DNA from 4 places in the Orenia sp. genome. Region 1 is predicted to be linked to each of the others. Evidence: riboswitches for the same ligand, from Rfam matches in the RefSeq annotation. Region 1 holds a riboswitch; each other region holds the start of a gene.
The links. Region 1 has a riboswitch for S-adenosylmethionine ahead of metA (homoserine O-acetyltransferase MetA). Riboswitches for the same ligand answer to the same signal wherever they lie in the genome.
Positions count from the first base shown of each region.

Region 2: linked by a shared signal. The riboswitch ahead of ACTCDL_RS04500 (methionine ABC transporter ATP-binding protein) and the one ahead of metA (homoserine O-acetyltransferase MetA) in region 1 are both predicted to bind S-adenosylmethionine.
Region 3: linked by a shared signal. The riboswitch ahead of ACTCDL_RS12440 (DUF6485 family protein) and the one ahead of metA (homoserine O-acetyltransferase MetA) in region 1 are both predicted to bind S-adenosylmethionine.
Region 4: linked by a shared signal. The riboswitch ahead of metK (methionine adenosyltransferase) and the one ahead of metA (homoserine O-acetyltransferase MetA) in region 1 are both predicted to bind S-adenosylmethionine.

Region 1 covers NZ_JBSQYM010000034.1:12,214-15,400, reverse strand. The annotation lists gene ACTCDL_RS05225 (DUF5698 domain-containing protein) at 329-841, opposite strand; gene metA (homoserine O-acetyltransferase MetA) at 976-1,893, opposite strand; SAM riboswitch class I at 1,961-2,068, opposite strand; gene ACTCDL_RS05215 (EAL domain-containing protein) at 2,460-3,187, opposite strand, start outside.
Region 2 covers NZ_JBSQYM010000027.1:13,202-16,388, reverse strand. The annotation lists gene ACTCDL_RS04505 (methionine ABC transporter permease) at 1-333, opposite strand, end outside; gene ACTCDL_RS04500 (methionine ABC transporter ATP-binding protein) at 305-1,360, opposite strand; SAM riboswitch class I at 1,440-1,606, opposite strand; SAM riboswitch class I at 1,905-1,993, opposite strand; gene ACTCDL_RS04495 (TIGR03905 family TSCPD domain-containing protein) at 2,062-2,301, opposite strand; gene ACTCDL_RS04490 (amino acid permease) at 2,389-3,187, opposite strand, start outside.
Region 3 covers NZ_JBSQYM010000139.1:4,150-7,336, reverse strand. The annotation lists gene ACTCDL_RS12450 (protein kinase domain-containing protein) at 1-32, shown strand, start outside; gene ACTCDL_RS12445 (O-acetylhomoserine aminocarboxypropyltransferase/cysteine synthase family protein) at 127-1,326, opposite strand; gene ACTCDL_RS12440 (DUF6485 family protein) at 1,353-1,562, opposite strand; SAM riboswitch class I at 1,626-1,739, opposite strand; gene ACTCDL_RS12435 (ABC transporter substrate-binding protein) at 1,800-3,187, opposite strand, start outside.
Region 4 covers NZ_JBSQYM010000126.1:853-4,039, reverse strand. The annotation lists gene ACTCDL_RS11825 (polysaccharide deacetylase family protein) at 1-301, opposite strand, end outside; gene sfsA (DNA/RNA nuclease SfsA) at 549-1,247, shown strand; SAM riboswitch class I at 1,350-1,451, shown strand; gene metK (methionine adenosyltransferase) at 1,578-2,759, shown strand; gene ACTCDL_RS11810 (DUF5610 domain-containing protein) at 2,898-3,187, opposite strand, start outside.

The DNA of each region.
Region 1 (3,187 bases):
ATTCTAATCTTCTAAAAGTATTTATGATTAATAATGTATTATTTTTAGACATTGTGCTAATTTAACCTTGTATAAATAGTACCTTATTATGGGTATATTACGACACTTTTCTTAAAGTGTGAGTTATTAGTGTGAGTGTGAGTAAAAATATTAATGACAGCTCACTCACACTCGCACTGACACTGACATTAAAGTATCGTAATTCATTCTATTGTATCAATTCATTTTATAGCATAAACCATTATCATTATTCTTTTATATATATTTTATTATAATTCTACTTGAAAAACAATTTCCCCTGTGATAAATTACCATAAAATATTAAATCTTATTTCTTCAAACTATATAAGTAATTCTTGCTAACTTTATTTAGGCTTTGAAAAGATATTAAAGTATCATATTCTAAATCATTAATGATCTTCTCTAACTCATCCTTTCTTTTTTCTTCTAGCAATACATTAATTATATCCATTTTAAAATCTTCTATCGACAAAGTTGCTTTAAAGCCTGCTTCCTTTATTAACCTCAATAAATCATATGAATTATCTTTGAGCATAATTGTAGCCTGTAACATCTCTAAATTTAGCCTATCCTCTAAATTCAAACCTAAAATTGTTCCACAAGAAAAACCAGCACAATACGCAATAACATTAAAAATATTTCCTGTATCTTGGATTACCTTACTGACTATTAAGATATATATTAAAACTTCAAAGAAACCTATGATAGCAGCTCGATACTTTCTTCTGCTAACAACCATCCTAGTTCTTAATGTTCCTAACGCAACATCAACTGATCTGGAGATAAAGATTAATAATGCCCATAATATAACTTTTACCATAAACTCGCTCCTTTATTCTCTTTTTGATTAAAAATATTCTTCAAATTAAACTAAGCTATACTTAAAATATACTACTTGTGAATTTTAAATATTAATAAAAAAAGGATGAAACCTTTGAGGTTCCATCCCTTAACTTATTCCATCTTATTTAAATTATATGGTGTTTGTTGATATACATAATAGTTAAGCCAATTTGAGAAGAGTAGATGAGCATGAGCTCTCCAGTTAACTATTGGTTTTTGAGTAGGATCATCATTAAAATAATAGTTCTTAGGGATTTCAATCTCTAAGCCTTTATTAACATCCCTCTCATACTCCCATCTTAATGTATCCTTATCATATTCAGAATGACCTGTAACAAATATCTGCTTTCCATCTTTACTAGCTACTAGATAAACCCCTGCTTCCTTTGACTCTGCTAGAATTTCAAGTTCATCAACCTTCTCAATATCCTCTCTTCTAACCTCTGTATGGCGTGATTGTGGTACTAAAAAATCATTATCAAAGCCACGCAATAATTTTACCTTGCTTTTATTAATATTATGAGAAAATACACCAAATAACTTTTGATCCAAGGGATATTTGGGAACATCATAATGATAATAAAGCCCTGCTTGTGATGCCCAACAGATATGAAAGGTTGATGTCACATGATTCAGACTCCACTCCATAATCTCTTCTAGCTCTTCCCAATAGTCAACCTCTTCAAAAGGCAGCTGTTCTACTGGAGCACCAGTAATAATTAATCCATCGAAATTCTCATCCTTTATCTCATCAAAGGTCTTATAAAAGGTACTTAAATGCTCCTCAGAAGTATTTTTGGCATCATGACTTTTAGGGTGTAATAATACAATATCTACTTGCAAAGGACTGTTTCCTAATAATCTTAGTAATTGAGCCTCAGTAACCTCTTTTAGAGGCATCAAATTCAAGATCACAATCTTTAAAGGACGAATATCTTGGTGATAAGCTCTACTCTCCTTCATTACAAAGATATTTTCCTGCTCCAAAATCTCTGCTGCTGGCAAATTATCTGGAATATTAATCGGCATTGCTACTCACTCCTTTTAAGTCTTAAAATAAAAAATTCTCTTCTTAAGAAGAGAATTGAATTTACTCCTCTTATCTCTCAACATCACATGGATATTGCTGGAATTAGCACCTTCCTTTTAAAAAGGGGGTTGCTGGGTTTCATCGGGCCAGTCCCTCCACCACTCTGGATAAGAATTATATTCTTTTTCTACAATAGTAACATATATTATCAGCTGTGTCAATTCTTTATTAACCAACTTATTGTATACAATAAGTTGGTTTCTTATCAAATATTTTATTAGACTTTAGATATATATAGATTGAATTAAAGAATTTCATTAATCAAAAAATCAAATTATTTAGCAACTAATCTAGCTAATTTAGACAAATTTAAAACAAAATTGATTCTAAACTATTAATTTATTCTTTTGTCTTTAATTCGTGCGATTCGTGTTAATTTGTTGCAAAAAAGATTTTGAATTCTTTAAGAAAAACATTAGTTCAACTTATATAATTATTACATTGTCAATAAGCAAAAACAAAAAGATAGCTTTACGCTATCTCAAAAATAATAATCAATATTCTTTTAACTTCTACGCAAATCCCGTTGATAGTTACTACCCTCCATCTTCTTGACACGTTTTTTAACTTCTGCTGCAATATCACTTACCTTCAAATGACTACTAATTTCTCTATATTTATTACTAACAATAGCTATTGAAATACTTACCAAAGGAGTCTTGCAAATATTCCCTTGCCTATCTTTGGTAACAATATATCCCTGTTTCCTATCCCTTTCATTAAAGAATTTCTTAATCTCTAACTCAAATATATCAATTATACTCTGGCTGATCACCTCATCTTTATCAGGATCAGTAACTATTACAAAATCATCTCCACCAATATGCCCTACAAAGTCATCCTTATTACCAACATGCATCACAACTTCTTTTAATAGTCCAGCTGTATAACCGATAACTTCATCACCTTTTTTGTAACCATAATAGTCATTATAGGCTTTAAAGTTATCTAAATCTATATAAAGGACTGAAAAAACCTTATCCTTTGAAATCTTCTCTGTAACCTCTCTTTCAATCATCATATTACCAGGTAAGTTGGTTAGAGGATTTAAATTTTTGGCATGCTCAATCTTTAATTTTGAGAATTTATCTAGTAAATTTTTTATAGATACCACGCCTAAGTATTTATTATCTTTAGTAACTATTATACAATCATATACATTATCAATATTTCTATCCATAGCCTGAGCAGATACCTCCTCAATAGGAGTATCATCATCTACTATTAGAGGAT
Region 2 (3,187 bases), on a different contig from region 1:
TCCAATAAAGGGTATAGCTCCAATTGTCAAGGATACAACAGCTGCTGAAGTTCCAATTGAAGTCCCTACTATTATTCTAGTAAAGGGAATTAAAGCTACCATCAAGATAATAAAAGGAATTGATCTAGTGATATTTATAAAGGTGCTCAATATCAAATTTATAGCTTTATTCTCTAAAATATTACCTTCTTCACTAACGACTACTCCTACTCCCAAAGGAATTCCAAATAAAGCTCCTAAGAGCATCGAGATTGAAACCATATAAGATGTCTGTAAGATTCCTTGCCATAAGAGCCCACTATCCTTAATTAGAAGAGACAACACTTCCTTCATTCTCAATCACCTCCACTTTAACCTCTAATTCTTCAATTAGATAATTAATTCCATCTTCTATTAATGCTGGAGTCTCACAGGTTAATTCAATAATTAATGTTCCAAAAGGTGTTCCTTGAATCTTATCTATGTTACCATAAAGTATATTGGCATCAATTGCAAAGTTATGCACCAATTCCGAAATCATTGGCTTTCCTGCTGATTCACCGATAAAAGATACCTTAACCAATCTACCCTTGTCTGGATTAGCCACAGTTACTCTAGATAACAACTCCTCTGGAACATTTGCATTGATTACCCTCTCGATAAATCTCTTAGTAACCTCTGCTTGCGGATTAGTAAAGATATCAATTACATCACCATGCTCAGCAATACTTCCTTTATCTAGAACTGCAACCTTGGTACATATCTCTTTAATCACTTCCATCTCATGGGTTATGATTACGATAGTAATCCCCAACTTATCATTAATCTCTTTTAAAAGTTCCAAGATAGAGTGAGTAGTCTCAGGATCTAAAGCTGAAGTAGCTTCATCACAGAGCAATACCTTAGGATCATTTGCCAAAGCTCTAGCAATACCTACTCTCTGCTGTTGCCCTCCACTAAGTTGACTAGGATAGTTATTAGCTTTATCAGATAGACCGACCAACTCTAACAATTCTGCTACTTTAATAGCAATCTCCCTCTTAGTCTTACCTGCAATCTCTAAAGGAAAGGCCACATTATCAGCTACAGTCCTTGATTTAAGTAGATTAAACCTTTGAAAGATCATTCCCATCTCTTTTCTGGCTTCACGCAATTTATGGTTACTTAATTTAGTAATATCTTGACCATCTATAATAACCTCTCCTGATGTTGGCTCTTCTAGTAGGTTAAGACAACGAATTAGAGTGCTCTTTCCTGCACCACTTGGTCCAATTACTCCAAAGATTTCTCCCTCATCTATCTCTAGATTAATATTATCAAAAGCCACTACTTGCTTATCCTTACTCTGATAAACCTTTGTTAAATTATTGATCGTAATCATAATACTTCCTTCTCTCCTTATTAAAAGAATTCCCCTCTTCTGCCTAATAGAGAAGAGGGGATAATATTTTTAATCCCTTCTCTTATCTATCAGGAATTAGCACCGCCATAGAAATTGAGTTTTATTATAAGTATAAGTCTAAGTAAGAACCATATCTTAACTCAAACTTAATCTTAAACTCAGACTCAGCGTACTACCGGTTGCTGGGCTTCATTGGGCCAGTCCCTCCACCTCTCTTGATAAGAATCTGTATAACAGTGACAAGTACTAAGTGACGAGCAATTAGCAAAAACTTGTTACTTATACTTTTTTATAGGTCTTCCTCAACCTTTGTGAAAATATATTATTACACTCTTAGCCACAGGTTTTAACCTGTGGTGCTACCATAGATTTTGTATAGACTACGGGTTAAAACCCGTAGCTAGATAATAATTTAAAATTATTATTACTTGTAATCACAAAGTCCGTTGTTGAACCTTTTTTATTAATTCCTATATTTAACCAAAAAACTTCTTCTCTATAAGAGAAGAAGTTTTACCGTCTTCTCTTATCTATCAGGAATTAGCACCTTTCCCCTTGCAGGGGGGTTGCTGGGTTTCATAGGGCCGGTCCCTCCACCTCTCTCGATAAGAGTTACTTATTTAAGTTATTAGTATCATATCAATTTATTTATCATTTGTCAACAGCTTTTGAAAAATTGCTTATAGCAAATCTTTCAAAGCCTTACTTAGCTGGTCAGGGCAAGAGGTTCCATTGCGACATTCAATTCCTGCTAATTTATCAGCTACATACTCAACAGTCTGCCCCTCTGCTAAAGCCGAAATAGCTGACTGATTACCATTACAACCCCCAATAAACTTTACCTTCTCAATAACCTTTGCATCATTAATCTTAAATCTAATCTCTCTGGCACATACTCCACTTGTTTTAAAGACTTGCATTCTAACGACCTCCTAAATTATTAACTGATTAAATTATACCAGAGAGTTAAATAATAAATCAACTAATATCAGATTTATTAGAAGTTATCAAGCTAGTGCACTCTCATCACCTGAATCTAAGGTAAATAAGCAAGAAGACCTAAATTTATCCTTATATTCCCTCAACTCTTCAAAATCAATCTCTTCTGGTAAGGGTATCACCTGCAAATCTGCTTTTGGCAGTTCATCATAAGCTTCAGGCTTTTTGGCAAATACATTGACATTAGGAATTCTGCCCATTTCTGCTACCAGACGTAAGTATTCTTTGGCATCTTCATCATACTCTTGATTCTCAAGCTCTGCAATCATTCTTAGGTTTGCTTCCCAATTGAGTTTAAGCTTATAGGCTATTAATACAGCTAAATCCTGGTTATCTAACTCCATATCTAGGTCCCACTTAGGTCCTTGATTTTCAAACCAGAGATTCACATCCTCCTCTTTACCCATTCCTTTAACTGGATGCTCATCAAATAATAGCACTCCAATCTCATTTTGACGGCATATCTTAATCAGCTCTTTCATATCATCTTCACGTTTTGGATCTTCTGGCATCTGTAATAAGATGATATTTGGTTTAAAGAAGGTACTTCCAAAGGTCTGAATCCCAGCCTTTAAATTCTCACTAAACTCTGAGACTGTAATCACTGTCCATGAAGCAAATATCCCTTTCTTTCTAATTCCTTCAGTAAAATCTGATAGTTCATCAATTAACCTGTCCTTATCTTCCTTATCAGCAAGCCCTATTATCTTCAAAAAACCCTTTGGATAACAGATATTTTTAACAAATTTATAAGACTTGTCCAACCAAGCTGTATTCTCAATTGGTAAGAGTAGATTTGCTTTCCAG
Region 3 (3,187 bases), on a different contig from region 1:
AGTTTATTAAAGCTTTGAACCCTTTAGTTTAAAAATCATGAGGATGATTAATATATAAGAGCATAAAAAGACTCTAGTAACAAAGTTGTTACTAGAGTCTTTTTATTGTATTTAAGTTTTTATTTTTTAACCATTTACCTTCTCCAAAGCCTGCTTTAAATCAGCAATAATATCCTCTACTCTTTCAATTCCTACAGATACTCTAATTAAATTATCTGTAATACCTGCTGCTAGCTGGTCTTCTGTTGATAACTGTTCATGAGTAGTAGAAGCTGGATGAATAATTAAAGTTCTAGCATCTCCAACATTGGCTAATAATGAACATAACTCCACATTATTAATCAATTCCTTACCAGCTTTCACTCCACCTTTAATTCCAAAGCATAACATTCCACCAAAGGCTTTTTGTTGCTTCTTAGCAAGCTCATGATGTGGGTGGCTCTCTAAACCTGGATACCTAACCCATTCTACCTGAGGATGAGCTTCTAACCATTGAGCTACCTGCAATGCATTTTCAGAGTGTCGCTCCATTCTAAGTGCTAAAGTCTCTAAACCTTGAATGAATAACCATGTATTGAAAGGGCTTGCTGCGGGTCCAATATCACGATAACCTTCTACTCTTGCTTTTAATAGAAAATCGGCAGGGCCTACAATAATTCCACCAATTGAGCTACCATGACCACCGATATATTTAGTAGCTGAATGGACTACAATATCAGCTCCAAATTCGATTGGTCGAGATAAGTATGGTGTACAGAAGGTATTATCAACTACTAATTTTAAATCATGTTTATGGGCAATTTCTGCCACTTTTTCGATATCTACTATATCCAAAGTAGGATTTCCTGGGCTCTCCAAATATAAGAACTTAGTATTTTCAGTGATAGCTTCTTCCCAAGCATTAAGGTCATGGGGATCAACAAAGTTAGTATCAATTCCATACTTAGGTAAAGTTACATCAAATAAGTTATAAGTACCTCCATATACATACTTAGATGATACTATCTCCCCTCCACCTTCAGCTAAAGTAATCGCCGTTAAATGAATCGCAGACATACCTGACGAAGTAACTAGTCCAGCTTCTCCACCCTCTAGCTCTGCTAATCTCTTTTCAAATACATCATGGGTAGGGTTCATAATTCTTGAATAGATATTACCTGCTTCCTCTAAAGCAAATAACCTAGCTGCATGGTCTGCATCATCAAAGACATAAGAAGTCGTCTGATAAATAGGTACTGCTCTTGAGTTTTGACTATCCTGTTTTGGACTATAACCTCCATGTAATGCAACTGTTTCAAATCCATATTTTCCTTCTCTACTACTCATTTTATTAACTCCTCCTTAAATTATAATTAACTATTTTCTAAATAGAATTTAGCAAAATCACCTAAATTGTAACTCTTAAGTTCACTTAAATCTTCATTAACCAGTTTAAAGAAACAATCAGGGATTTCATTACCTGCAAGATTCTTCTTAATACAAGGATCACAACCTAGAGAATGATTATTAGGGTGATTCTTACATTTTAAATTATCACAACTACAAAAATGTTTAGTGCTCAACTTTATTCCTCCTAAATAAAAAACCTCTTCGCCAAGAAGAGGTTTAAAATTTCTATAGACCACTTCTTATCTCTCAATACCTTTAAGGTATCGCTGGAATTGGCACCGCCATAGTAACTAATTACTACTGGTTGCCGGGCTTCATCGGGCCAGTCCCTCCACCACTCTTGATAAGATTAATATTTTCTATTTTTTATAATAATAACATAAGCAAGTAAACCTGTCAAGGTTTACTTATTAATTTTCTTCAACTTTTTGTTGTTTACCTTGATTTAAATAATTTATATTTTCATTAATAATATCATCAACCACCTGCTCTGGACTGATAGTCTTCAACCAAAACTCTTGATAATGTTTATCGATGATCTTATTCAGCCCTTCTTTTAAGTCATAATTAGAAGTTATACTTCTATAGACACCTCTGTCAACATAACTTAGCATCTCTTTTTTAAGATTACTGCTTAACTTGACACTATCTTGCCAACTTCTTTGCAAAGGTAGATAAGCAGGTATAGCCTTCAATTTTTGAGCTAAATATAAATTCTTTTCTTGGTTGATGAATTTAGCAAATTGGTAGACTGCTTTACTATGATCATCTCCTTGATACTCTTGTTGTCTAAAAAGAAGTAGAGAGGTAACTTTTATCGGTACTTTATGATTGCTCGAATTACTTGGAATAGGTAACAAGCTTATATCAACATATCTCTCCTTGTGATCTCGCTTAAGCAAATTATTTAATAAGAAGATATTGATAGGTGCTATTATTCCAGCATCCCCTTCCCACAAGCCTGCTATTAATCGTTTATTCATCTTATTGATCTTCCTTGGAAATATCCTTTCTTTACGTAATTTATCTAGAAAAATAAAGATCGTCATTAAAGTCTGCCTATTTAAAGAACTACCATCGGCAGAGAGTAAATTATCATCTTCCATAGTAGTCAGTAACTGATAAAAGATCTCTGAGTTGTAAGGATTAAAGACAATATAAGCATCATCATGTGAGTCTTTAACCTTAATAGCACTCTGAAGAAATTCATCCCAGCTCCATCCCTGGGATTTGATTTTAATTAAATCCACTCCACTTGCATTTAACATCTTCTGATTAGCTACCCAAGTTTGAGGAATTAGCCAGTTAGGTAACCCCCAAATCTTATTATTATATACTAAAGCCGATATCCCTCTATACTTATCTCTATCACCTTCTTCAAATAAAAGGTTAACAGGTATCTGTAACTCTTTGCTAATTAGCTTACTAGAGAAGATATCATCGTAAATATCTGGTGGAGTACCCAAACTTAGTGATTCCCTAAGCTTCTCTTCTCCCGTAGAGAAAGGTAATAGCTGATAGGTAACCTTGATATTATGAAACTTCTTATTGAACTGTTCAATTGACTCTTGGAGAAACTGCTTATAATCTTCATCGTGACCTATCAAAAGATCATAATCCCAATAGCTAACATGATATTCTTTATCGGGATTTATCATTACTTCAGGATCAATAGTAAAGGGTTTAGACCTACTTTGATACTTAAGATAGAAAGTAATCCCCCCACTTGCTATAGCAATAGCCAACATGATAGCTATAATTAGCTTCCAATTTAAAGTTTTCTTTGAACTTTCAGTCA
Region 4 (3,187 bases), on a different contig from region 1:
AACTATTAGAGCTTTTTCTCCCATCACTAGCTACCTTATTAAAATCATAAGAATTAGAACTTGTTTTTTTATTAGTAGAAGGTAGACTTAATGCTTGTCCAGAATAAATAATATTAGGATTACTAATATTATTAACTCTAATTAAATTAGAGATTGAAGTATTGAATTTTTGTGCAATTGTAAATAAAGAGTCACCTGACTGGATTCTATAGATTTCACTAGCATAACTACTTGCAGCTAATGCAAAGATTAGTATTGTTGATAATACAAGGGCAACTATATATTGTTTGTTTTTTATCACTTTCATATACCTCCTTTTTTAATTGGCTGTGATTAGAATAACACATGTCATCTCTAATCTCAATCTGTAAATAATGGGAAGATAAATACATTTTATAGAATTTAATAACAAATAACGGAAGAATTATGGTGATTAAAAAGAAAATTAAGATTTAGTAGAGAATTTTATAATCAACTTTGAGGTTAAGTAGGTTTAAAACTTAAGCTTATACTCAGACTTAAACTTAATAATGGAAGGAGCTAGGTATATGGCAAAGGTAGTAATGGATAGAGAACTTAAAGAAGGAAGATTAATTGTAAGAGAGAATAGGTTTGTAGCTAAAGTTGATTTAAAGGGAGAGGAAGTTAGGGCTTATGTCCCAAATCCAGGGCGGATGGAGGAGTTAATGATCCCAGGGACTAAAGTCTTTGTAGCTCATTACCCTAAAGCCAATCGGAAGACTGAGTATAGTTTATTATTAGTAGAGTATAATGATAAGTTAATATCTATAGATAGCCATTTGACTAATAGGTTGGTAGAGAATGCCCTCTTAGAAGGTGATTTGCTTCAATTTAGGGGTTATGAAGAGATTAAGCCAGAGTATACTTATGGTAATAGTCGCCTAGACTTTTATTTAAGAGGAAAGGGTGAGAAATGTCTAATTGAGGTTAAGTCTGCAACTTTGGTAGAAGAAGGAGTAGCTAAATTTCCAGATGCTCCAACTAAAAGGGGGAGACGCCATTTAGATGAATTAATTAAAGCACATCAGGAAGGTTACAGGGTAGCAGTAATCTTTATCATTCAAAGGGCTGATGCCTATAAGTTTACTCCCCATCAGAGAATAGATCTAAAGTTTGCTAAGAAATTGAAGGAAGCTGCTGAAAATGGGGTAGAAATTTATGCTTATAATTGTAATATAACTACTACAGAAGTCAGTATCAACCAAACAGTAGAGGTGGATGTATAAGGTCAACTGTGATCACGCAAAATATAAAGGGTGACTATTGACAAATATCTCTTAAAGTGTTAGACTAATGGAGATAATAAATTTATTAAAAAAAAGAATAATGATACATCAAGAGTAGTGGAGGGACAGGCCCTATGAAGCTCGGCAACCACCTGTAAAGGAAAGGTGCTAATTCCTACAAGGAGATACCTTGGGAGATGTTTAGGTTCTTATTAACTCATCTCTCCTTATAGGAGGGGTTTTTTTATTTTAAATCAAACAGTTAAGGGTGAGCAGAGTACACTATACACTGTAAACTATTTATTACATATTATTTAAGGAGGTAATTAAATGAGTAAGAGATATTTATTTACATCTGAATCAGTTACAGAGGGGCATCCAGATAAAGTAGCTGATCAGATTTCTGATTCTGTATTAGATTCAATTTTACAGGAGGATCCACAGGCAAGGGTTGCTTGTGAGACTACAATAACAACAGGTATGATCTTAATTTCTGGTGAGATTTCTACCAACTGCTATGTTGATATTCCTAAAATTGCTCGTAATGTAGTTAGAGAGATTGGTTATACTCGTGCTAAGTATGGTTTTGATGCTGAAACTTGTGCAGTATTGACTTCAATTGATGAGCAGTCTCCTGATATTGCTCAAGGTGTAGATGAGGCTTTAGAGGTTAAAGAAGGAAAAGAGAGTGAAGAGATTGGTGCTGGGGATCAAGGATTAATGTTTGGCTATGCTAGTAATGAGACTGAAGAGTTGATGCCATTACCAATTACTTTAGCCCATAAATTAGCTAGACGTCTAGCTAAGGTCAGAAAAGAGGAGGTTTTGGATTACTTAAGACCTGATGGTAAGACTCAGGTAACTATTGAGTATGAAGATGATAAGCCTGTAAGGATTGATACTATTGTTATTTCAACTCAACACCATCCAGAAGTAAGTTTGGAACAGATAAGGGAAGATATGATTGAATATGTAGTTAGGCCAGTGATTGATACTAATTTATTAGATGATCAGACTAGATACTTTATCAATCCAACAGGTCGTTTTGTAATTGGTGGACCACAAGGGGATGTAGGATTGACAGGGCGCAAGATTATAGTTGATACTTATGGTGGAATGGCTCGTCATGGTGGAGGAGCTTTTTCTGGAAAGGATGCTACTAAGGTAGACCGATCTGCTGCTTATGCTGCTCGTTATGTAGCCAAAAATATTGTAGCAGCAGGTTTAGCTGATAAATGTGAGGTACAATTATCTTATGCAATCGGTGTAGCTTATCCTGTATCTATTATGGTTGATACCTTTGGGACTGCCAAGATTGAAGAGAGTAAGATTGTAGAGCTAGTAAATAAGAATTTTGATTTAAGGCCAGGAAAGATTATTGAAACTTTGGATTTACGTAAGCCCCATTATCGTCAAGTGGCTGCTTATGGTCATTTTGGTCGCAATGATTTAGATTTACCTTGGGAGAGAACTAATAAGGTAGAGCAACTAAAAGCTGATGCTAGATTATAGAAAATAAAATAGAATGAATAAAATTAACCCTAGATGGATATCCATCTAGGGTTAATTTTATATCTTATAGGCTAAATAATGATTAAGTAGTCTAGTGGCTTAGAAAGATAGCATTAAGCCTGATATTTTCAAATTATTTTATTGTTTATGAAATTTCTGTTCTATTAATAGTTTACTGACAAATTTTTTGATTTCTTCTTCAATCTCAATAGATTTAAGGTCAGAAGGTTTCTTATCCTTTAATTCAATGTTATGTTTGGCAAACCAGTTGTCTAATTTTTCTATTATATGACTATAGGTATTATCAATTATCTCTTTTATGATTTCTTCTCCATGGAGGTTATCGATAGCTTCTTCATAACCTAGGGTAATTCCATGGTGAGATACATGATAAAAGTTATTTAATATAGCCATCTCATTAGCTGGGT